DNA from 4 places in the Pantoea phytobeneficialis genome. Region 1 is predicted to be linked to each of the others. Evidence: predicted binding sites of a transcription regulator. Region 1 holds the regulator's gene; each other region holds the start of a gene.
The links. The regulator Fur, encoded in region 1, represses iron uptake genes when iron is present. The targets are predictions, from matches to a motif close to ATAATAATGAGAACNACTATCAA.

Region 1 (5,798 bases):
GACAACAGCAGAGGTTGCAGGGGCACTCTGACCGGCAGTGAACTTCAGCATGCGGCGCAAAATTTCGGAGGCGCTTTCACCAATGTGCTGGGTGTGGCTGGCAATATAACGGTAGAGTTCTTCGTCAACTTCAATCGTTTTCATCTTTTTCCGTACGATTCTGGCAAATGACAGAACCACGCATTTCTGCAAAGGCCTTAGCAAAATCCTGCCGTGCAAAATGTGAGCGGGCTCTAACATGAGGATTATAAAGTTAAATCCCAGGCGGCCGATAGCGCTGGCATCGTTTCAGGGCAAAAGTCGGAATATGCCCTAATGCCCACCAGGTTGGCTCCTGAGCAGGTGGATTCATGATAACCTAAGCGAAGCTCACAACCGTAAGAACTTTGCCATGATTTTGAATGCCCGTCTGGAAACTGAACAATCTGCCCCTGATGCTCCTCCAATTCTGTTAATTCATGGCCTGTTTGGCAGCCTGGATAACCTTGGCGTGCTGGCGCGTGGCCTGCGCGATGCCCGTCCCACCTTGCAGGTGGATGTACGCAATCACGGTCTGTCCGCGCGCAGCGACGAGATGAACTATGCGGCGATGGCGCAAGATATCGTTGACACTCTTGACGCCCACGGCCTCGATCGTGTTGGCGTAATCGGCCATTCGATGGGTGGCAAAATTGCCATGACGTTAAGTGCCATTGCGCCGGAACGCATTGAAAAGCTGGTGATGATTGATATCGCGCCGGTGGATTATCAGACACGCCGCCATGATGAGATTTTTGCTGCTATCCGTGCCGTAAGCGCCGCGGGTGTGACACGTCGCGGTGAAGCCGCCGAGGTGATGCGCACCCTGTTGGAAGAAGAAGGGGTCATTCAGTTCATTCTGAAATCGTTCCAGGATGGCGAATGGCGCTTTAATGTGCCGGTGCTGTGGGATAATTACGCCACCATTTCCGGCTGGAATGAGGTTCCTGCATGGCCACATCCGGCGCTGTTTATTCGCGGGAGCGAATCGCCTTATCTGGACAATCAACATCGTGATGCGTTGCTGCGCCAGTTTCCACAGGCGCATGCGCATGTCATCAGTGGTGCCGGTCACTGGGTCCATGCTGAAAAACCTGAGGCGGTTTTGCGCGCAGTTCGCCGCTTTTTTGTACTGTAAAAGCAAAAGCTTGCCGCAAAACGTTTAAGGTTGGCGTCGCAAGGAGTGCTGGAGTATGATGTCGCGCTAAAAATTTGCCGCGGATGATTTTTTCACCGTGGCTGGGCCGATAATGTATAAATTGCGCAGCGCCTTTCCGCCGTTCGCGCCCACTCAGTTTTACAAAAAATGGCAAAAGAACAAACTGACCGCACCACGCTCGATCTCTTCGCTGATGAGCGACGTCCCGGTCGCCCCAAAACCAGTCCGCTAACGCGTGACGAACAGTTGCGCATTAACAAGCGCAACCAGCTAAAACGCGACAAAGTGCGTGGTTTACGTCGCGTGGAGCTAAAAATGAGCAGTGAAGCGGTTGACGCGCTTAATACTCTGGCAGAGCAGCAGAACATCAGCCGTAGCGAATTGATTGAACAAATGCTGCTGGCGCAACTCAAACTGTCGTAACACACGCAGACCGCACGCAGGAACACAAAGTCTCGGCTTTACAAGTTCCGCCACTTTGCCCGGTCTGCTATCATTCGCTTAACTGTGCATTCAACCCATATATCAGGATTTAAGAGGTTACTTAACTCATGGCAATCGTAGGCATTTTCTTCGGCAGCGATACCGGCAATACTGAAAACATTGCAAAAATGATCCAGAAACAACTGGGTAAAGATGTGGCCGAAGTGCATGACATTGCCAAGAGCACCAAAGAAGATCTCGAAGCATTCGATATCCTGCTGCTGGGCATTCCGACCTGGTACTACGGCGAAGCGCAATGTGACTGGGATGATTTCTTCCCGACTCTGGAAGAAATTGATTTCAATGGCAAATTAGTCGCGCTGTTTGGCTGCGGTGACCAGGAAGATTACGCTGAATACTTCTGTGATGCGATGGGCACCATCCGCGATATCATCGAGCCAAACGGCGCGGTGATTGTGGGACACTGGCCGACCGAAGGCTACCATTTCGAAGCCTCGAAAGGTCTGGCAGATGACAAACACTTCCTCGGTCTGGCGATCGATGAAGATCGTCAGCCTGAACTGACCAACGAACGTGTTGATAAATGGGTGAAACAGATTTTCGATGAGCTGCAACTGAAAGAGATCATTGAAGCCTGATCCCCTGCCCTCCTCAATGTGGGCGCTGGCTCACATTGAGTTAAAGGAATTTCCTATAAAAATAATAGCTACTGTTTTTTAACTTTTTCCCGCAAATCTGTAGAATACCCGTAACGGTCATCCGCTTATTCCTCTGGCATCAGAATGAGGCTGAGTGAAATGGAAACAAAGACCTGCACGATCCCCGCCGGCGTTAGTGACATTTCTCCTTACAGCCACTGGTGATTTTCAGGACATTGCCTTGGTTTTCATTTCACTGCTTGAGTTCTATAATGAGACGCAAATGAGAATGCGCGTGATCGACATTCAAGGCCCTGCGCCGCAAGTGACTAGCTAAGTAACAGGACAATATCCGCATGACTGACAACAACTCCGCATTGAAGAAGGCTGGCCTGAAAGTCACGCTCCCCAGACTGAAAATTCTGGAAGTGCTTCAGGAACCCGAATGCCATCACGTCAGCGCGGAAGATTTGTACAAACGCCTGATCGACATGGGCGAAGAGATTGGTCTGGCAACGGTTTATCGCGTTCTTAACCAGTTTGATGACGCGGGAATCGTGACCCGCCATAACTTCGAGGGTGGTAAATCCGTCTTTGAACTGACGCAACAGCATCACCATGACCACCTGATCTGCCTGGATTGTGGCAAAGTGATCGAATTCAGCGATGAATCCATTGAAACCCGTCAGCGCGAAATCGCCACACGTCACGGTATCAAGTTGACTAACCACAGTCTGTACTTGTACGGCCACTGTGCGTTGGGAGACTGCCGCGAAGACGAGACGCTCCACGACAAGCAATAAAATGTGCTATGCAGTATAAAAAAACCGGTGCCTGGCACCGGTTTTTTTATGGCTGCTTCACTGCACCAGCGTTTCCTGTAAATAACGCCAGCGCGGAATTGAGGTACTGCAATCCAGCACCGCCAGTGAGATGCGGCTCTGGTTAGTGCCGTTCATCATTTGCAATTCGCGATACTGAATCGTCACTTCCTTGCTTTGTTGCGAGATGATGGCATGTTCGCTGGTGGCGATACGCATCCCTTCACGTTGACCACGCAGTTGACGGAACAGCACTTCCGTCGCATTGAAATCCAGTTGCTTGCCCTGCGGTGTCACCATTTTGAAATCCGGGTGAAAGTGCGAAAGGAACAATTCAATGCTGTCGTCGGTGCTATCCGACTGATTAAAAATACGTTCGATAAGTTGATGTAATACCACTACGCTGTGTTTGGCTTCCTGAGCGAGACTTGTCATTTTTTTTCCTTTATAACCCGCGGAGCAACGTCTGAGAGCGCATAGCCTACCTGAAAAAAAGTTTTTAACACTCGTAAATTGATTAATTATGTTAAAGTCAGATTAGTTGCAAATCCCGGTAACAAGCACGTTTCGCAAGCCACAGAATAAAAGATGGCTAAACTCAAATTACAGCCAATAAAAAAGGGCGATTTCTCGCCCTTTTATCAGGATATGGGGAAAACGACAAAAAGGATTAATCGCCGATTTTCGCCCAGGTATCACGCAAACCGACAGTACGGTTGAATACCAGCTTAGAAGGCTGCGAATAAACGCTATCTGCGCAAAAATAACCTTCACGTTCAAATTGATACGGCGCAAGCGCTACTGCATCACGCAGACCCGGCTCAACAAAACCTTGTTTGATTTCCAGCGAGTTCGGGTTGATGGTGGTGAGGAAATCCTCTGCCGCACCTGGGTTCGGTACACTGAACAGACGGTCGTACAGACGGAATTCCGCAGGCAGCGCATGGATCGCCGAAACCCAGTGGATCACGCCTTTCACTTTACGGCCATCAGCCGGATCTTTGCTCAGGGTATCGACGTCACAGGTACAATAGATGCAGGTGATATTGCCTTCATCATCTTTCGCTACGCGCTCGGCACGGATCACATAAGCATTACGCAGACGGACCTCTTTACCCAGCACCAGACGTTTGTACTGCTTGTTGGCTTCCTCACGGAAATCAGCGCGATCGATCCACACCTCACGACTGAACGGAACCTCACGCGTGCCCATTTCCGGTTTGTTCGGATGGTTCGGCATGGTGATGATCTCTTCATGACCCGCAGGCAGGTTCTCAATCACCACTTTCAGCGGATCCAGCACCGCCATAGCACGCGGCGCATTCTCGTTGAGATCGTCACGGATACATGACTCCAGCGAGGCCATCTCAACGATGTTGTCCTGTTTCGTCACACCAATTCGCAGGCAGAATTCACGAATCGAGGCTGCGCTGTAACCACGACGGCGCAAACCGGACACGGTCAGCATACGCGGGTCATCCCAGCCTTCTACCACCTTTTCACTCACCAGCTGAGTCAGTTTACGCTTCGACATCACCGCGTATTCCAGATTCAGACGTGAGAATTCATACTGACGCGGGTGAACCGGAATGCTGATGTTGTCCAGCACCCAATCGTACAGGCGACGGTTATCCTGGAACTCCAGCGTACACAGTGAATGGGTAATGCCTTCCAGTGCGTCGGAGATGCAGTGGGTAAAATCGTACATCGGGTAGATGCACCATTTGTTACCAGTCTGGTGATGCTCAGCAAATTTAATGCGATACAGCACCGGATCGCGCATCACGATAAAGTTTGATGCCATATCGATTTTGGCACGCAGGCAAGCCTTGCCCTCTTCGAAGCCACCGGCGCGCATTTTTTCAAACAGCGCCAGGTTCTCTTCCGGTGTGCGATCGCGGAACGGGCTGTTTTTACCCGGGGCAGTCAGGGTGCCACGGTATTCGCGAATCTCTTCCGGCGAAAGCTCATCCACATAGGCCAGGCCTTTGTTGATCAGTTCGACCGCATAGTTGTACAGCTGGTCGAAATAGTTCGAGGAGTAACAAACGTCTCCGCTCCATTCAAAGCCCAGCCATTGCACGTCGCGCTTGATGGACTCGACGAACTCCATATCTTCTTTCACCGGGTTGGTGTCGTCGAAGCGCAGATTGCACTGTCCCTGGTAATCTTGTGCGATACCAAAATTCAGACAGATCGATTTCGCATGGCCAATATGCAGGTAACCATTGGGCTCAGGCGGGAAACGGGTATGCACGCTGTTGTGCTTACCGCTCGCCAAATCTTCGTCGATAATCTGACGAATAAAGTTCGTTGGGCGGGCTTCAGCCTCACTCATCTCAAAATCCTCAAATACAATACGGGTGATTTGTCCTGGAAAGTAACGGAGTATGATCCACAAAGCGCAGAAGGGAAACAACCGTTTGTTGGTCGTTTTAAAACAAAAAAGGCAGGAATCGCTTCCTGCCTTTGGGGTTTATCACAAGGGTTTAGCCTTTAACCTCGTACAAACGGGTTTCACCGGCGACCACTGACCCACTAGCCAGCAGATTGAGGCCAGCGAAATCATCGCTGTTGCTGACCACCACCGGGCTGATCATCGAACGGGCATTGGCATTGAGGAAATCCAGATCCATTTCCAGCACTGGCTGGCCCGCCACCACCGTTGCGCCCTCTTCCACCAGACGCGAGAAGCCTTTGCCTTCCAGCGCGACGGTA
Region 2 (5,798 bases), 670 kb from region 1:
GGTGGTGATGAGCGAGGGCACTGTCGGCACCGACAGCAGACGGCTGCGCGGTTGCAGCGTGGAGCGCATCGCATCGGTGACCAGCTGATGTTCGTGCCGATCTTTACTGGAGTTCATCAACGTTTCGCCGGCTGCGCGGTCGGTTTGGCTGTCGCTATCGCGACGTGCGGAACCGGCGAGAGGACAAGAGCTGAAGTCACGCCCCTGCTTGCGCAACATCAGTTCCGGACTGGCTCCCAGCAACACACCACCCTGCGGCAGCGGCAGATGGAAATGGTAGCTGTTAGGGTTTTGCGCCATGACCCGCTGCATCAGCGCAGCGCTATCCACCGGTTGTTCAGTCACGATATCCATCAGGCGCGACAGGACCACTTTATCGAGATCGCCACGTTGTGTGGCCGCCACCGCATCTGCCACCATTTGGGTAAAGGCGTCGTGATCCGGCACTGCCGCACGGCGGCGCACGGCGGGCAGCGCACTCAGTTCGGTCGGTAACGCGGCCAGTAAATCGGCACGCTTAAAGGTCTGATGGGATTCAGGAATAAACAAAGCGGCAGGTTGGCTGACATCAAACGGGATCGCACCGACCAGAATCGGTTTCTCGATACCCTGTTTTTTCGCCGCCGCAAAATGCTGGCGCAGCTGTTGCTGAAAATCACCGTCTAACGCAGCAGCATCCTGAACCGGTTCGGTCAGGGTGGTGTAGCAACCCTGAGTCACCAGGCTGCGCCAGGGAGATGTGAACAGGAATCCGCGACAAAGTGCGGAAAAATCCTTCAGCCAGGCATTTTCAAACGTGGAGGATTCCACCATAATTTTCACCTATAAATGATAAGATTATTAAGAATGATTATCATTTTTATTATGGCCCTGTAACCTACGTCGAATGGTCCAAAGAGTCAATCAGTTCGCGGGTGTTCCCTTATCTTTAAGCGTTTTCCGGCATTTACGCCGGGGGCGGAAATAAGCTAAATGATGGATGAAAACTTATGAATAAATGCGGTTTATGGGGCATGGTTGTCCTGTTGTTCATTTTACAGGCTTTTAGTGGACTTGCGCGTGCCGAACAGGGCTGGCCACGCAAAATTCAGACCGAACAGGGCGTGGTGACATTGACCAAAGCCCCCCAGCGTATTGTCTCAACCAGCGTCACCTTGACCGGTTCACTGCTGGCGATTGATGCGCCGGTGATTGCATCGGGTGCTACCGCCCCCAACAGTCGCCTCTCCGACGATCAGGGCTTCTTCCGTCAGTGGGGCGAGGTGGCGAAACAACGCGGCGTCAAACGCCTGTATATTGGTGAAGCCAACGCTGAAGCGGTGGCAGCCGAAGCACCGGATCTGATTATCGTCAGCGCCACGGGCAACGACTCCGCCATCAAGCTGGTGAGTCAGCTTTCTGCCATTGCACCGACGCTGGTGATTAACTACGACGATAAAAGCTGGCAGGACCTGATGACGCTGCTCGGTGAGGCCACCGGTCATGAAACTGAAGCGGCGCAGCATATTAAAGCCTTTGCCGATCGTCAGGCCGCGCTGAAAAAAGCCATCACATTACCGCCGCAGCCGGTTTCCGCCCTGGTGTGGAATGGCGATGGACGCGCGGTGAATTTGTGGACCGCTGAATCGGCGCAGGGCAAATTGTTGCAGCAACTGGGCTTCACCCTGGCGATGCCCCCGGCCAATATTCAACAAAGCCACAGCATGGGACAGCGCAAGGACATCATTCAGCTCGCGGGTGAAAACGTTGCCAGCGGCCTGACGGGACACAGCTTCCTGTTATTTGCTGGCGATGACAAAACCCGTCAGTCGGTGCTGGCTAATCCGTTCCTCGCACAAAACGCCGCTGTGACGCAGCAACAGGTTTATGCAATGGGCGTTGACAGCTTCCGCCTTGATTACTTCAGCGCCAGCAACCTGCTGGCTCGCCTGGAAAAACTGTTTGTGAAGTCATGATGCTTCTTCCGCCAGCGTTACGGCTGGCGGTTGATAGCGACGTAACGATCCCATCACCAGCCACATCAGCACGCCCAGCAGGGTGGCAGCAAAGCCAAACACCGCGGCCGCCTGCTGAGGTAACAGCCAGGCACCGATCCCGCCAATCAGCGCCGCGCCCAGCGCATCCCCGGTGACGTTTTGTGCCGTCCATAAGCTGTTAATACGTCCCAGCAGCGCATCAGGGGTTAATGCCTGAATCAGGGTGTACTGCACCAGGCTGGTAATGGAACTGAAGTAACCAAACGCCACCAGGCAGAGCAACGCGAGGGGGAAGTCTGGCATCAGGCCAAACAGCCCGAGCGCCAGAAATGAGGCGATAGCGCTACTGAGAATCAATAAACCGGGACGTGCGGCCTGTGCTAACCGACCACTGGTGACAGCGCCGATTGCGGCACCCAAAGGCACGGCAGCGAACATCAATCCCAGTCGGTCGGCACTCACCTCCCAATGCGGAGCCAGCGCCGGATAGAGCACGCGAATCGCGCTCGCCAGCGTCACCAGTGCGCCCATCAACGCCGCCATCCCCACCAAAGGCGTGGTAAAAAGAAATTGCACACCGGTTGCCAGCGATTTCAGGGGGTGCTCGCGCGGCTGTGGTGGCGGAGGTAGCATCGGCAGTTTTAGTAAGGTCAGCACGGTCAGTAAGGTCCCCAGCGCCGCGAGGACGAAGTTCCATACCACGCCGCCACTGGCAATCACCATGCCGGCTATCGCCGGTGACAGGATGGAGCCGAAACGTACCGAAAGCATGGTAATTGCGCCCGCCTGCATCAAATTCTCGCGTCCGACCAGCGCCGGAGTCGCGGCCAACAGCGCGGTGACGCCAATCGCACCGAAAAAGCCATCCCACAGCCCCAGCAGATACACCGCAGTCAGTGAGGGTTCAGGCAACGCCGCGTTGATCGCCAGTCCGACAAAGCCCAGACCACAGGTCGAGCGGGCGAATAAAATCAGTTTCTTACGTTCATAACGATCGGCCAGTACCCCGCCGGCTAGCAAACCAATAAACATGCCGCAGGCGGCTACCGTAACGCCGAGTCCAACCAGCAGGGGGGATTTTGTCATCTGCTGAATTTGTACCGGCACCGCCACCGCCAACATGCCGAGTGCGACAATCGAGATAAAGCGGGCGATAAATACCGCGCGAAACGCCGGATGGGATTTAAGCAGGGAGAGATCGATAAAGTGGGAGGGTTTGTTCATTTCTTCGCCTTTTTGCACCAATTTTCCTCATCTTCCGCGAGGCGAGTCATGATAACATAGACAAATACGAGTAATAACGATAACAAATATCATTATCACATTTACCCTACGCACGCGATTACGTTGATCATTAAAGGTTCATAACGCTATGCACCAGACTCGCGCACTTGCAGGATCAGGGATGCTGCTGGTGCTCCTTATTGCCCTGAGTTTAATGCTGGGGGCAAAATCCATCTCTCTTTCCGATGTTTATCATGCCGTGACCACCACCTGTGGTAGTGCGGATTGCGTTATCGTTCGCGAGGCGCGTCTGCCGCGTACCCTGGCCGGATTGCTGGCGGGCGTGGCTCTGGGGCTGGCCGGCGCGTTAATGCAAAGCCTGACGCGTAATCCACTCGCTGACCCCGGTATTCTTGGTGTCAACGCCGGAGCCAGTTTCGCCGTGGTGTTGGGGGTGGCATGCTTTGGTGCCAATGCGCCGTCCGAATGGCTTGGTTTTGCTTTTGGCGGTGCGCTACTGGCTTCATTGCTGGTGTCGATGACCGGCGCGATAGGTGGCGGGCGCGTCAATCCGGTGCGTTTAACCCTGGCCGGTGTCGCGTTAAGCGCGGTACTGGAAGGGCTGACCTCAGGCATCTCGCTGCTCAATCCTGACATCTATGATCACCTGCGTTTCTGGCACAGTGGTTCGCTGGATATTCGCGACTTCAGCATCCTGCGTACCCTGTGGCCAGCCGTTGCCGTCGGAAGCGTGGTGGCTTTCTGTTTGTCGCAAGCGTTAAACAGCCTGAGTATGGGCGGCGATATGGCGACCGCGCTGGGTACGCGCGTGGCCCGTACCCAGGTACTGGGGCTGCTGGCGATTGCGCTGCTGTGCGGTGCAGCCACCGCAGCGGTTGGACCGATTGCGTTTGTTGGGTTGATGACGCCGCATCTGGCGCGCTGGCTGGTGGGGAATGACCATCGCTGGCTACTGCCTGCTACCGCGTTGGTGACGCCGATCCTGCTGTTAACGGCGGATATTATTGGTCGCCTGCTGGTGCCAGGTGAGCTGCGCGTTTCTATCGTCACCGCCATGCTGGGAGCACCGATGTTGATTGTACTGGTGCGGCGCAAACTCGCGCGAGGTGTTGTATGACCCGGCGCGTCATGTTTCATACCTTCTGGTTGCTGCTCGGTTGCGGATTGCTCGCGTTTCTGGCGATGACACGGGGTGCTCTGCCGGTCAGCGGTGAACAAATCTGGCAGGTGATGCTGGGGCAGGGTGCCAGCAATATCAAACTGATCGTGCTGGAGTGGCGTCTGCCACGCGTGTTGATGGCGTTGCTGATTGGCGCAGCGTTGGGCGTGAGCGGCGCGATTTTCCAGTCACTGTTGCGTAATCCATTAGGCAGCCCGGATATTCTTGGCTTTAACACCGGTGCCTACAGCGGTGTGCTGGTGGCGCTGGTGTTGTTCAACCAAAACGCCTCGGCGATGACGGCTGCTGCGATGATTGGCGGCATTGCCACTGCCGCGCTGGTTTACCTGTTTGCCTGGCGTAACGGCGTGGAAACTTTCCGTTTGATTATCGTCGGCATCAGCGTGCGCGCGTTGTTGATGGGGCTTAACAGCTGGTTGATTATCAGCGCTTCGCTGGATGCTGCCCTCAGCGCCGGTCTGTGGAGCGCCGGTTCGCTGAACGGTATTACCTGGACAAAAACGCCGCCGGTGATCGTGGTGTTACTGCTGGCGCTGCTGTTGGTGGCGCTGCTGGCCCGCCGGATGCGTTTGCTGGAGATGGGGGATGACACCGCCTGCGCCCTTGGCGTGCCGGTGGAGCGTAGCCGCCTGTGGTTGATGCTGCTTGGCGTGGTGCTGATCGCTGCTTCAACGGCGCTGGTCGGCCCGATCTCCTTTGTGGCGCTACTGGCACCGCAGATTGCGCGCCGTCTCGGCGGCGGCATGCCGCTGGCCGGATTGTGTGGTGCGCTGTTGCTGATTGCTGCCGATTTCGCAGCCCAGCATCTGTTCTTACCTTATCAATTGCCGGTGGGGGTGATTACCGTCAGCATCGGCGGCCTTTATCTGATTGCTTTACTGGTGCGGGAGGCACGACGCCAATGACCGAAATCTCCAGTCGTCTCTATGGCGAAGGGTTGACGCTGGGTTACGACAAAAAAGTGGTGGCAGAAAATTTGTCGGTGGCGATCCCGGAAGGGGAACTGACGGTGATTATCGGCCCGAATGCCTGTGGCAAATCAACCCTGTTGCGCACCCTGAGTCGTCTGAATACGCCGTTAAAAGGTCAGGTGTTTTTGGACGGAGAAGCCATTGCGCGCTATCCCACCAAAGAGGTGGCACGCCGCCTGGGCCTGCTGCCGCAAAGTTCTAACGCCCCGGCAGGCATCAGCGTCACTGAGCTGGTGGCGCGTGGACGTTATCCACATCAGGCGCTGTTCGGGCGCTGGCGTGCTGAAGATGAAGCTGCGGTGCAGCAGGCGATGCTGGCGACCGGGGTGTCTGATCTCGCTGATCAGCAGGTGGATACCTTGTCTGGCGGTCAGCGTCAGCGTGTGTGGATTGCGATGGTGCTGGCGCAGCAAACGCCGTTGTTGT
Region 3 (5,798 bases), 660 kb from region 1:
CACCACATCGTCAGCCTGCAACGGATAGTGATTTTGCATCCATAGCAGACGGTTAACGATCGCCTCATGACCGACCAGCACCCCTTTGGGACGCCCGGTAGAACCCGAGGTATAGATGATGTAGGCACCGTCCTGCGGTTGCGGCGCGCTGAGCGGGGCTGGCGCATCCGTGTGATTAAACAGCGCATCGAAATGTAGCTGGCTGACGTCGGAGATGGCAGCAAAACGTGGTGCGAGTGACGCTGAGGTGATTAACGTTTGTGGTGTGGCATCTTCCAGCATCAGTTGCAGGCGATCATCAGGGTAGCCGGTATCAAGCGGCAGATAAGCCGCACCGAGCGTAACGATCGCCTGGAGTGCCAGCGACAACTGCACCGAACGCGGCAGCGCGACGGCAACAATATCACCCCGTGCGACACCGGCGGCGCTTAGCTGTTGTGCCAGCGCAAATACCTGCTGCTGCATCTGACAGTAGCTGAGTTGATGCTGTGCATCGGCCAGCGCTGGCGCATCCGGGGTGCGGGTTACCTGCTGAGCCAACAGCGATGCCAGAGTCTCGGCAGGCACCGGGTGAGGGGTATGGTTAATATCCGCCAGCCAGTGATGTTCTGCTGCGGTCAACAGATCCAACTCGCCGCACGGGCGCTGCGGTTCCGCGGCCAACTGGGTCAGCAGCAGCGCAAAACGGCTGGTGTGGCGTTGCAGCGTCGCCAGATTGTAGCGTTCCGCATTCGCCAGCAACTCCAGCGTCAGCTCACCCTGTTCACTGATATAGATGGCGATTTCCAGATCGCGTACCGGACCAGAAGCCAGTTGATGGGTGATGCCCTCCACACCGGCGAAATCCAGCTGATAATCAAACATCTTCAGGTTGATCACCGGACCGTAGATCGGATCGCCATCGCCAAGGCGTCCCAGATCGCGTTGCACCTGTTCAGCGTCATAGCGCTGGTGGCGGCGCATTTTCTTCACTTCACCCGCCAGTTGCGTTGCCAGTGCGGCCAGTGGCTGTGACGGGTCGTAATGGATCGCCATCGGTAACACGTTAATCACCGGCCCGGTGGCGCATAGCGCGGCCGAACCGATACGCCGCATAAAGATGAAACCTGCGGAAAAATCGTTTTGCCCGCTGAGGCGCGCCAACCATAAGCCAACCAGCGCGAAGGCGAGATCGGCGGCGCTGTGCTGCGGATGTTGGCTGACCAGCGTCTGGAAGGAGGCGTGATCCATCGTCAGGCTATGGCGCAGCAGTTGGGTGCTGGCGCTTTGTCCGGCCAGCGGTTGCGCCGCCAGTGAGGCAGGGGCGGGCAGGGATGCCCCTTTTTCACGCCAGAACTGGCGATCACGTTCAAAGGAGGAGGATTGCTGATAACGCTGATACTCCTCCACCACTTCGCTAAAGGGGATAAACGGCGTGGGTTCTGGCTCCTGCTGGCGCGCCCAGGCGCTGTACAGGTTGGCGATGCGCCGCGTCAGGGCGGTAAAACTGAAGCCATCCACCACCAGGTGGTGATAACGCTGATACCAGAACCAATGCTGCTCGCCGAGGCGATACAGGCAATGATGATATAAGGGGGAACCGCTCAGCACGCGCAGATCGCCATTCATATCGTCACGCATCAGCGCGCGGGCTTTGTCTGCGGGATTCTCGTCTGAGCGCAGGTCAACCACTTGCGGTGCGGTGAAATGCTGGATCTGCGGCCATTGCAGCGCTTCGCCGTCTACCTCGCCAAACGCCATATTCAGCGTATCGGCCTCCTGCATCCCATTGATGATCGCTTTGCTCAGCAACTCACTGTCAATATCGCCCTGCAATTCAATAAAGTGCGCGACCGCATAGGCGTTGTGATGGGGCGACAGCTGATCGGCAATCCAGATGCCGGGCTGTGCTGCCACCAGCGGCAGGGTTTGTTGTTCGGTATGGGGTCGATTCATCAGGGATTCAGACATTGTCGCTCCGGTTGGTGTCCTGCGTCACTGGGCGGATATTCCCCCAGTTCTGTTCCAGCCAGTTGAGGCAATCAGGCTGTGGCTGCGGGCCATACACGGCGAGCCAGCCAGCGGGGAGGGCGCTGAACGCGGGCCATAAACTGTATTGTTGCTGCGGATTGCGCAGCACCAGACAATCCTGCTGCGGATCGTCGAAGGGATTGCGATGTTCCATGTCGGCTCCTGAGTCCGGGCGAGATGAATTTATGTCGGGGTGCGCCACAACGCCTGTAAACCATCAATCAGGCCACCACGCCAGCACAGCGCGTCGTGTCCCCCTTCTACTGGCTGGTAGTGCACCTGATAGCCAGCGGCCTGCAACTTCTGCTGTAGTTGCTGATTTGCCTGCAAAATCAGTCCTTCACGTTTACCCGCTTCCAGCCAGAAACGCAGCGGCTGGCGCGGTGCCAGACCTTGATCCAGTTGCTGCAACAGCCAGCCATGCGGATTACCACGCTCCGGCCACCAGAAGGAGCCCGACAAACTGATGGCGTTGCCAAACTGCTGCGGCCAGTGCAGCGCCGCAAACACTGATGCCAGACCGCCGAAGCTCTGCCCGGCGACCACGGTACTGGTGGCCTGCGGTTGGTACGGTGCCCACTGCGCGACCTGGGGAAGTAATTCTTCCTGCAAGGCTTGCCAGAACAGCGGGTTACACGGCAACTCACGGCTGCGGTGCTCACGATCAATGATGTCGATAAACAGATAGACGGCAGCAGGCAATGCGCCCTCATCGGTGAGTTGTTGCAGCGGTCCGGCAATCGGCATGCTGTTGGCCCAGAACTGACCGTCGAGCAAAATTGCCAGTGGCCGTGACGCGGGTTGGGCCTCGCCGGTGCAATAGATCCACACCCGGCGACTGTTGCCGAGTAAGTGGCTGTCCCAGCGATATTCTTGCAAAGGGATTGCAGGGGCGTGGCCTTCATCTATCGCACGCCATAGCTGCTGATTGGGTGCCAGCGGCAGATGCAATGGGGATACCCCCATGCCGCGTCCACCAGACCAGCCTCGCAGGGCATTGAGCGGATCCGCCTGGGCGGTCGGGAATTTGTCGCGCCACCAGTTGCGCAGCGTGTACATATCGACATCGCCGGAAAAATCCGTCGCCTGCTCATCTGGCATCAGGCAGTAGCTGCCACGCCAGTTGGCTGGCAGGGTGGTTTGCCAGTACCAGACATCGGTATTGGCTACTCGCATCAGGGATTGTGGGGCGCGGCGCTGGTGGTGATCGGTCACACCGGTGATGTTAATCCATACCCGCTGGATAGGTGACTGCGTCTCGTTGCCCTGCGGATCGCGCCAGAGGAAAGTGACCTGGCACTCGCCGTTCACTTCGCCTTCCACACGCGGGATACCTTTACGTTGTTGCTCCTGCCACCAGGCTTCACTGCCGGTTAGATCATTTAGCCAGGTCATAGGTGCTGCCAGTCGCCATTTACTCAAGGATTCTTTCACAAAGGTTATAAATAATACTATTGATAATTATTTGCATTTGCAATAGTGTGTTTCCGCTCATAAATGAGCACGCTCGTTCCGCCTGTCAACTTTCCCATTAAGGAAAGGATGCGCAACGGATAGCACTGCCAGGCTTGGAACGGGGTTTTGATAAGGACTGTGACCTTCTCACCGGCTCGCCAGCCACCTTTGCTGGCAATCCAGGAACGAAAAAATGACAAAATATTCGCGTTTATCATTAGCCATTCTGATTGAACTGGGCCTACTTTCCAGCAGCGCCTGGGCAGCAGATACCTCCAGTAGTACGACTACCAGCACAGACGCCAGTTCACATGATGGCGGCACCATGATGGTGACCGCCGAGCAACAGACGCTACAGGCTCCCGGTGTTTCCACCATCACCGCTGATGAAATCAAAAAGCATCCGCCAGCCCGTGACGTCTCTGAAATCATTCGAACCATGCCGGGTGTTAACCTGACCGGTAACTCCACCAGCGGCCAGCGTGGCAACAATCGCCAGATCGATATTCGTGGCATGGGGCCAGAAAACACCCTGATTATGGTTGATGGTATGCCGATCACCAGCCGTAACTCGGTGCGACTCGGCTGGCGTGGCGAGCGTGATACCCGTGGCGATACCAACTGGGTGCCACCCGAGTTGATCGACCATATCGACGTGATCCGTGGACCGGCAGCGGTGCGCTACGGTAACGGCGCGGCGGGCGGTGTGGTGAACATCATCACCAAAAAATACACCGATCAGCAGTGGCACGGTTCCTGGAATACCTATTTCAACGTACCGCAGCATAAAGATGAAGGCGCAACCAAACGCACCAACTTCAGTCTGCAAGGGCCGCTGGGCGATGATTTCAACTTCCGTTTATATGGCGGTTTAGCCAAAACTCAGGCTGATGCTTACGATATCAACGAAGGCCATGCGGCAGATCGTACCGGGACTTACGCGGGCAGCTATCCGGCGGGACGCGAAGGTTCAGTCAATAAAGATATCAATGCCTTATTAAGCTGGGCGTTTGCGCCGATGCAGACCCTGGAACTTCAGGCGGGTTATAGCCGTCAGGGCAACCTGTATGCCGGTGATACCCAGAACACCAACACCAGCACGCTGGTGAAAAGCCTGTACGGTGACGAAACTAACCGCCTGTATCGTCAGAACGTCTCGCTGAAGTGGACCGGTGCCTGGGATAATGGCGTCAGCACCAATACCTGGGGACGCTACGAGAAAACCCGTAATACCCGCATTAATGAAGGCCTGGCAGGCGGCACCGAGGGGATCTTCTCCAACAGTGGTTTTAACACCATTCAGTTGGATGACATCATGCTGCACAGTGAAATCAGCATCCCGTTTGAATGGTTGATCAACCAGACGGCGACCCTGGGCACTGAATGGAACCAGCAGCGTATGAAGGATCCGTCTTCAACCACGCAGGCGGCCAACTACGGTAGCGTGCCGGGTATCTCCAATACCGGACGTAGTCCTTACTCACAGGCTGAAATCTTCTCGTTGTTTGCTGAAGACAATATGGAAGTCACGGACAGCACCATGCTGACCCCAAGCCTGCGCTTCGACCATCATTCGATTGTTGGCAACAACTGGAGCCCATCACTGAACCTGTCGCAAGGTCTGGGTGATGATTTCACGTTGAAGATGGGGATTGGCCGTGCTTATAAGGCACCAAGCCTGTATCAGACCAACCCGAACTATCTGTTGTACAGCAACGGCCAGGGTTGTGCTGACGCCTCCAGCGCCTGTTATCTGCAAGGTAACAAAGACCTGAAAGCGGAAAACAGCATCAACAAAGAGATTGGTCTGGAGTGGAAACACGAGGGTTATCAGGCCGGTTTGACCTGGTTCCGTAACGATTATCGCAACAAAATTGAAGCGGGTATGGTGTCAACCGGTACCGCTTCCAACGGCACCACTAACATCTACAAATGGGAGAACGTGCCAAAAGCGGTGGTTGAAGGGCTGGAAGGAACGGTTAACATTCCTTTCTCCGATACGGTGACCTGGAATAACAACTTCACCTACATGTTGCAGAGTAAGAACAAAACTACGGGCGACCGTTTGTCGATTATTCCGCAATATACCCTGAACTCGACACTGAGTTGGCAGGCAATGGAAGATCTGTCACTGCAAACCACCTTTACCTGGTATGGTAAGCAGGTGCCGAAGAAGTATGACTATCATGGCGATCCGGTTACCGGCAGCGCCACCGATCAGGTTAGCCCTTACTCCATCCTCGGCATGAGCGGTACTTATGATGTGAACAAGTACGTCAGCGTGACAGTAGGTATCGACAACCTGTTCGACAAGCGCCACTGGCGTCAGGGTA
Region 4 (5,798 bases), 1.4 Mb from region 1:
CGACGAACTGTCGATGTGGCTGACTCCAGGCCGCCATATTGATGCCTTCCGTGAGAAAGCCGAAAAAGCCGGCAAACCGCTGCCGATCTCCATCAGCATCGGTGTTGACCCGGCAATCGAAATCGCCGCCTGCTTTGAGCCGCCAACAACTCCACTGGGCTTTAACGAGCTGAGCATTGCCGGTGCATTACGTGGCAAACCGGTGGAACTGGCTCCCTGTGTCAGCATCAACGAGAAAGCCATTGCACACGCTGAAATCGTGATTGAAGGCGAACTGCTGCCAAATGTGCGGGTGCGTGAAGACCAGAACACTAACACCGGCAAAGCGATGCCGGAATTCCCGGGTTATACCGGCGAAGCGAAAGCCGAGCTGCCGGTTATCAAGGTGAAAGCGGTGACGCACCGTAAACATCCGATTCTGCAAACCACCCTTGGTCCAAGCGGCGAACACGTCAGCATGGCCGGTATCCCGACCGAAGCCAGTATTCTCGATATGCTGGAACGCGCGATGCCAGGCCGTGTGCTGAACGTCAATGCGCACACCTCCGGTGGCGGCAAACTGCTGGCGGTGATCCAGTTTAAAAAATCTGCGCCAGTGGATGAAGGTCGTCAGCGTCAGGCTGCCCTGATTGCTTTTGCCGCGTTCTCAGAACTGAAACACGTCATTCTGGTGGATGACGACGTGGACGTGTTCGACACCGACGACATTCTGTGGGCCATGCAGACCCGCTTCCAGGGCGATGTCGATATCGCCACCATCGCCGGGGTGCGTTGCCATCCGCTCGACCCATCGCAGCAGCCAGGCTACAGCGCCAGCATTACCCAGCAAGGGATGACCACCAAAACCATCTTTGACTGCACCGTGCCGTGGCATATGAAAGCCCACTTTGAACGTTCGAAGTTCAAAGAGGTAGATGTAAAACGTTTCCTTCCCGATTTTGAGTAAGTGAGGTTGTAGTGAGCAGAAGGCGCATTATCGTCGGCATTAGTGGCGCATCCGGTTTTCAGTACGGCATGAAGGCGCTGCAACTGCTGCGCGATCAGGATATTGAGGTGCATCTGGTGGTGACCAAAGGTGCAGAGGTGACGCGTTCCATGGAAACCACCTGGCAGCGGCAGGAGATTACCGATTTGGCGGATGAGGTGCACAGCATCAGCAATCTCGGCGCCTCGATCTCCAGCGGCTCGTTTAAGACCCTCGGCATGCTGATTGCGCCCTGCTCAATGAATTCGCTGGCGTCCATCGCACATGGGCTGACCGGCAATCTGCTGACCCGTGCAGCAGATGTGATCCTGAAAGAGCGGCGTCGGCTGGTGCTGATGGTACGTGAGACGCCGCTCAATCTGGTGCACATCCGCAATATGGCAGCAGTGACGGAAATGGGCGGGATCGTTTACCCGCCGGTTCCGGCCTTTTACCAGAAGCCACAATCCGTGGATGAAATGGTGCATCACAGTGTATCGCGTGCCCTCGACCTGTTTGATCTCGATGTCGGCAACCTGAAGCGCTGGGGTGAAAAACATAATGAAGCCTAAGGAGTAAATTATGGTAGTGGGACCCTTTGTCAACGGCAGCGCCGTGCTGATTGGTGGGATGGCAGGCGCTTTTCTCGGCACTAAAGTGCCGGAACGCTTACGCGTAGCACTGCCGATGACCTTCGGCCTGTCGTCGATGGGCCTCGGGATCGTATTGATTGGTAAGATTCACAGCTTACCGGCGGTGATTCTGGCGCTGATTATCGGTGCCGCTCTCGGTGAACTGGTGTTTCTGGAGGAGAAAATTGGCCGCCTCGGTAATCTGGCAAAAGGGCTGGTTGGGCGTTTCCAGGGTGAACAAACCGAAACCGGTCTGACGGGCGCGGCCTTTACCGAGAAGTACGTGGCGATTATGGTGTTGTTCTGCGCCAGCGGTACCGGCATTATCGGAGCGATGACCGAAGGGATGACACACGATCCCAATATCCTGTTTGTTAAATCCATTATGGATATCTTCACCGCCGCGATTTTTGCTACCTTGCTGGGTTATGCGGTAGCGGTGATTGCCGTACCACAGCTCATCATTCAGCTGGTGCTGGCGTCAGCCGCAGTACTGATTATGCCGCACACCACCGCAACCATGATGAGTGACTTTACCGCGGCGGGTGGATTTATCATGTTGGCGGCGGGTTTCCGTATCGCCGGAATTAAATCATTCCCGGTGGCGAATATGTTACCCGCGTTGGTGCTGGTGATGCCGATCAGCCATCTGTGGACGATGTTTATTCATTAAGCAGTACGACAGCCGCGGTTGGATCGGGGTTAGCCATGTCGTATCAGGCGCGAGGAGGCGCGGAGCATCATGGATCTCAAACGATTGCATTACTTTTGCACAATAGCGGAACAGGGCTCCATCAGTAAAGCCGCAAAGCTATTGAACATCGCACAACCGCCGCTGGGTAAACGTCTCCAGGAACTGGAAGAGGAAATTGGTTCGCCGCTGTTTACCCGCACCCCACGCCGTATGGTGCTGACCGAGGCCGGAACTTTTCTTTATCGTCAGGCATGCGACATCCTGAGCCGGGTCAATCAACTGAAGCGTCAGACCATCACCATTGCCACGCGTAAGCAGCGTCGGGTGAATATCGGTATCTCCTACCTGTATCTGCGCTATTTCAATACCATCCTGATGGATTACTACCGCAACCGCCCCGACTGGGATATTAACGTTATCGTGTCTGACTCCAGCCATCTGGAAGCGATGCTGCTGGATAACACCGTTGATATTGCGCTGATGCAAACCCCTGGCGATCGTCAGGCGTGGTTTGTGCGTGAGCTGGAACCGATTGATACCATTGCGGTGATCTCTTCACATTACGCGCCAATGCTGGCGGGAAAAGCGTTGCAGTTTGCCGATCTCAGCGGCATTCCGCTGATTCTGCTACACCGCATTGGTGGGGAAGGAACCTATGAAGTGCTGCGCAGTAAGCTGTTCAGTAGCCTTGAACAGGTGAACATCAGTATCAAGGTATCCGAACCCCGTCTGGTGCTGGAAATGATGGAGCAGGGGTTTGATGGTGCAGCCTTTTTACCGCGATCGGAGTTTATCCCCAGTGCGCAGGGCAGATATATGGTGTGTCCACTGGCGGAACCCTTCGCGATTTACCATCCGGCGATTGTTGCGTTGAGCACCGCGCAGGATCGCCTGCTGTGGCCGCTGGAACATGAAGTGGCGTAGCGGCGCGATTTATCGCGCGTTTTTGGCTGCGGTGCGGTTGTAAAAGAGCGCGATAAATCGCGCCGCTACGATTCAGCTCGCTAGTTTTTTTTCTTATCCACATGGCCCAGCTCCCGATCCGGGAAGCAATAATCCCGCACCCGCTGCTTTAACGCCGCCGCATCGGGGAAGCCGCCTTCCTGCTTGCGTTCCCAAATCACGTTGCCATCGATGGTGATTTCAAACACGCCACCGGTGCCGGGTTGTAACGTCACCGAAGCTAAATCATCAGCAAAAGTATGCAGCAACTCCTGCGCCATCCACGCTGAACGCAGCAACCAGTTGCATTGCGTACAGTAATGAATATTCACCGCGGGTTTCTGTGCCATGTCATCGCTCATCTTAATTAATTGATTAGTAATAAGTTAACTATGGTTAACAAATTGTGCTGTCTAAGATACATCTTAGTGTAAATGCTATTGATAATGATTACCACTTACATTACATTCCTGACGAAATCATTTATAACATAAAAAAAGTCTGTAACTTTTTACGGTTTTATATACAAAACCTGTGGTTTTCTGGCAGCAAGCAAGTGAGCGAATACTAACAATTAACCAGGTATTTCGCGTCTATGTCCTCATTATTTTCGGGGTTAACTCACCAGCGTCTTTTCAAAACGGCGATCTTAGCGTCAGCGATTCACGCGGCTTGTGGCTATGCAGCGACCAGCGATAATCAAGATCTGACCATTTCAGGCAAGAAAACCACCACCAATGAACCGGTGATGACCGTTACTGCACCGAAACAACCGTTGGTTGCTGGCAGCCGTAACACCATCTCAGCTGAAGAAATGCAAAAGCAGGGTGGTAATGATTTCGGTTCAATTATGCGTTATCAGCCGCTGGTTAGCGCGCCGGGCGCCGCAGGCGGTAGTAACACCGGCAAAAGCGGCTACACTGGCGACCGTGGTGGTTATACCGGTTATAACATCCGTGGCCTGGAAGATAACCGTGTCTCTATCGACGTAGACGGTATCGAACAGCCTTTTGCAACGGGGCGTAGCTCCGTTGGCCGCACCGGTTCAGGCACCTTCGGGATTGGCCGCGACTATATCGATCCTTACATGTATGGCTCAGTCGGTATTGTTTCCGGTGCGACCGATGTTTCCTACAAGAATAACGCCCTCGGTGGCTCGGTGTCCTTCCGTCCCAAATCACCGGATGATTACCTGTCGCCAACTAAGCAGACCTACTTCGGTTATCAGAGCGACTACGATTCTTCCAACCGTAGCTGGCACAATGGCATCACCGCCGAAGCAGGTGATGAAACCCTGCGTGGTATCGTGGTGATTAGCCGTCGTGACGGTCAGGAAACCCGTAACAATAGCGGCACTATCGATGCCTACCCGGCCAACTGGCACTCGGATGCCATCGCTGCCACCGGAATCTGGCAGCCGAACAGCGAGCATCAGTTCAGCGCCACGCTGGACTACTACCACAAAACCAATCACACCAACTTCGATTACTGGGGCACAGGCACCACGACCATTTATGGCCGTGCCGATCAGAGCAGCCAGACTCGTCGCTGGAGTGGCATGTTGAAAGATCTCTGGACGCCGGACAATAACCTGCTGGTAGATTCGCTTGAAAGCAGCATCTATTACCAGGAAACGCAGGCACACGATGATACTGCCGTGCCAGTCGCCGGTTCCGTTGCAGCGCACAATATCTATTCAGACTACAACACCAAAACCTATGGTTTTGAAACCAAAGGTGAAAAGAGCTGGCTGTTTAACAACTTCAGCTATGGTCTGAACGCCAGCATCGCGAAAACTGAGCGTCCATACTGGATGGACCCGGCGCAGACGTCTTACAACAATATCACTCCGCCAGAAGCCAACAGCCGTAGCTGGACTTTCGGGGCTTTTGTTGAAGACACCATGAGCTGGGATTTGAACGGCCATACCTTCTCCGTGATTCCTGGCGTGCGTTACGCTTATCAGAATACCAAGCCGCAGAACCTCTCCAGCATTTCGGGCGGGGATGCCGATGTATCAACGGGTGCAGTGTCAACGCTGTATGGCAAGAGCTTTAGTGATGGCCAGCTGCTGCCGTCAATCGCCTTCCAGTACAACCTGACGCCGAAAATGATGGCTTACCTGCAATACAAGCGCGGCGCACAGTTCCCGAACCCAAGCCAGTTGTATGGTTCATGGAACCTGACATCCAATTATGGTGGTTCAAATCAGTATGCACTGTTGGGTAACACCGACCTGAAAACCGAAACCAGCAATAACTTTGAGTTCGGTCTGAAAGGCGAAGCGGTTGAAGGGATCACCTTCTCCGCGGCGACCTTCTACAACAGCTACAAAAACTTTATCGACTACACCCGTTACAGCCGTAGTTCGAATCCGGAAGTCTTTACTGACATCCCGAGCAACATTGGCATTGCTTACCGTGCGGAAAACCGTGACAAAGCCTATATCTACGGTGCGGAATTCGGTAGCAAGTTCAACATCGGCACATGGGTGCCAGAAGTCGATGGCCTGAGCGCACGTCTGGCATTTGGTTATGCGCAGGGCGCGTCTAAGTCCAGCTACCTG

Region 2: a site for Fur is predicted at 3,271-3,293, ahead of entS (enterobactin transporter EntS). Genes of this name have one in related genera too.
Region 3: a site for Fur is predicted at 3,459-3,481, ahead of fes (enterochelin esterase). Genes of this name have one in related genera too.
Region 4: a site for Fur is predicted at 3,673-3,695, ahead of CTZ24_RS12105 (TonB-dependent receptor domain-containing protein). Genes of this name have one in related genera too.

The regions. Positions count from the first base shown of each region.
Region 1 is NZ_CP024636.1:1,233,781-1,239,578, reverse strand. It holds gene seqA (replication initiation negative regulator SeqA) at 1-144, opposite strand, end outside; gene ybfF (esterase) at 392-1,156, shown strand; gene ybfE (LexA regulated protein) at 1,325-1,600, shown strand; gene fldA (flavodoxin FldA) at 1,729-2,259, shown strand; gene fur (ferric iron uptake transcriptional regulator) at 2,616-3,062, shown strand; gene CTZ24_RS05625 (hypothetical protein) at 3,120-3,515, opposite strand; gene glnS (glutamine--tRNA ligase) at 3,751-5,418, opposite strand; gene nagE (N-acetylglucosamine-specific PTS transporter subunit IIBC) at 5,570-5,798, opposite strand, start outside.
Region 2 is NZ_CP024636.1:561,002-566,799, forward strand. It holds gene CTZ24_RS02500 (isochorismate synthase) at 1-813, opposite strand, end outside; gene fepB (Fe2+-enterobactin ABC transporter substrate-binding protein) at 990-1,955, shown strand; gene entS (enterobactin transporter EntS) at 1,950-3,200, opposite strand; gene fepD (Fe(3+)-siderophore ABC transporter permease) at 3,382-4,338, shown strand; gene fepG (iron-enterobactin ABC transporter permease) at 4,335-5,306, shown strand; gene CTZ24_RS02525 (ATP-binding cassette domain-containing protein) at 5,303-5,798, shown strand, end outside.
Region 3 is NZ_CP024636.1:569,143-574,940, forward strand. It holds gene CTZ24_RS02530 (enterobactin synthase subunit F) at 1-1,950, opposite strand, end outside; gene CTZ24_RS02535 (MbtH family protein) at 1,943-2,164, opposite strand; gene fes (enterochelin esterase) at 2,194-3,405, opposite strand; gene CTZ24_RS02545 (TonB-dependent siderophore receptor) at 3,659-5,798, shown strand, end outside.
Region 4 is NZ_CP024636.1:2,595,787-2,601,584, forward strand. It holds gene CTZ24_RS12080 (UbiD family decarboxylase) at 1-946, shown strand, start outside; gene CTZ24_RS12085 (UbiX family flavin prenyltransferase) at 958-1,536, shown strand; gene CTZ24_RS12090 (DUF554 domain-containing protein) at 1,547-2,269, shown strand; gene CTZ24_RS12095 (LysR family transcriptional regulator) at 2,339-3,214, shown strand; gene CTZ24_RS12100 (Rdx family protein) at 3,295-3,582, opposite strand; gene CTZ24_RS12105 (TonB-dependent receptor domain-containing protein) at 3,828-5,798, shown strand, end outside.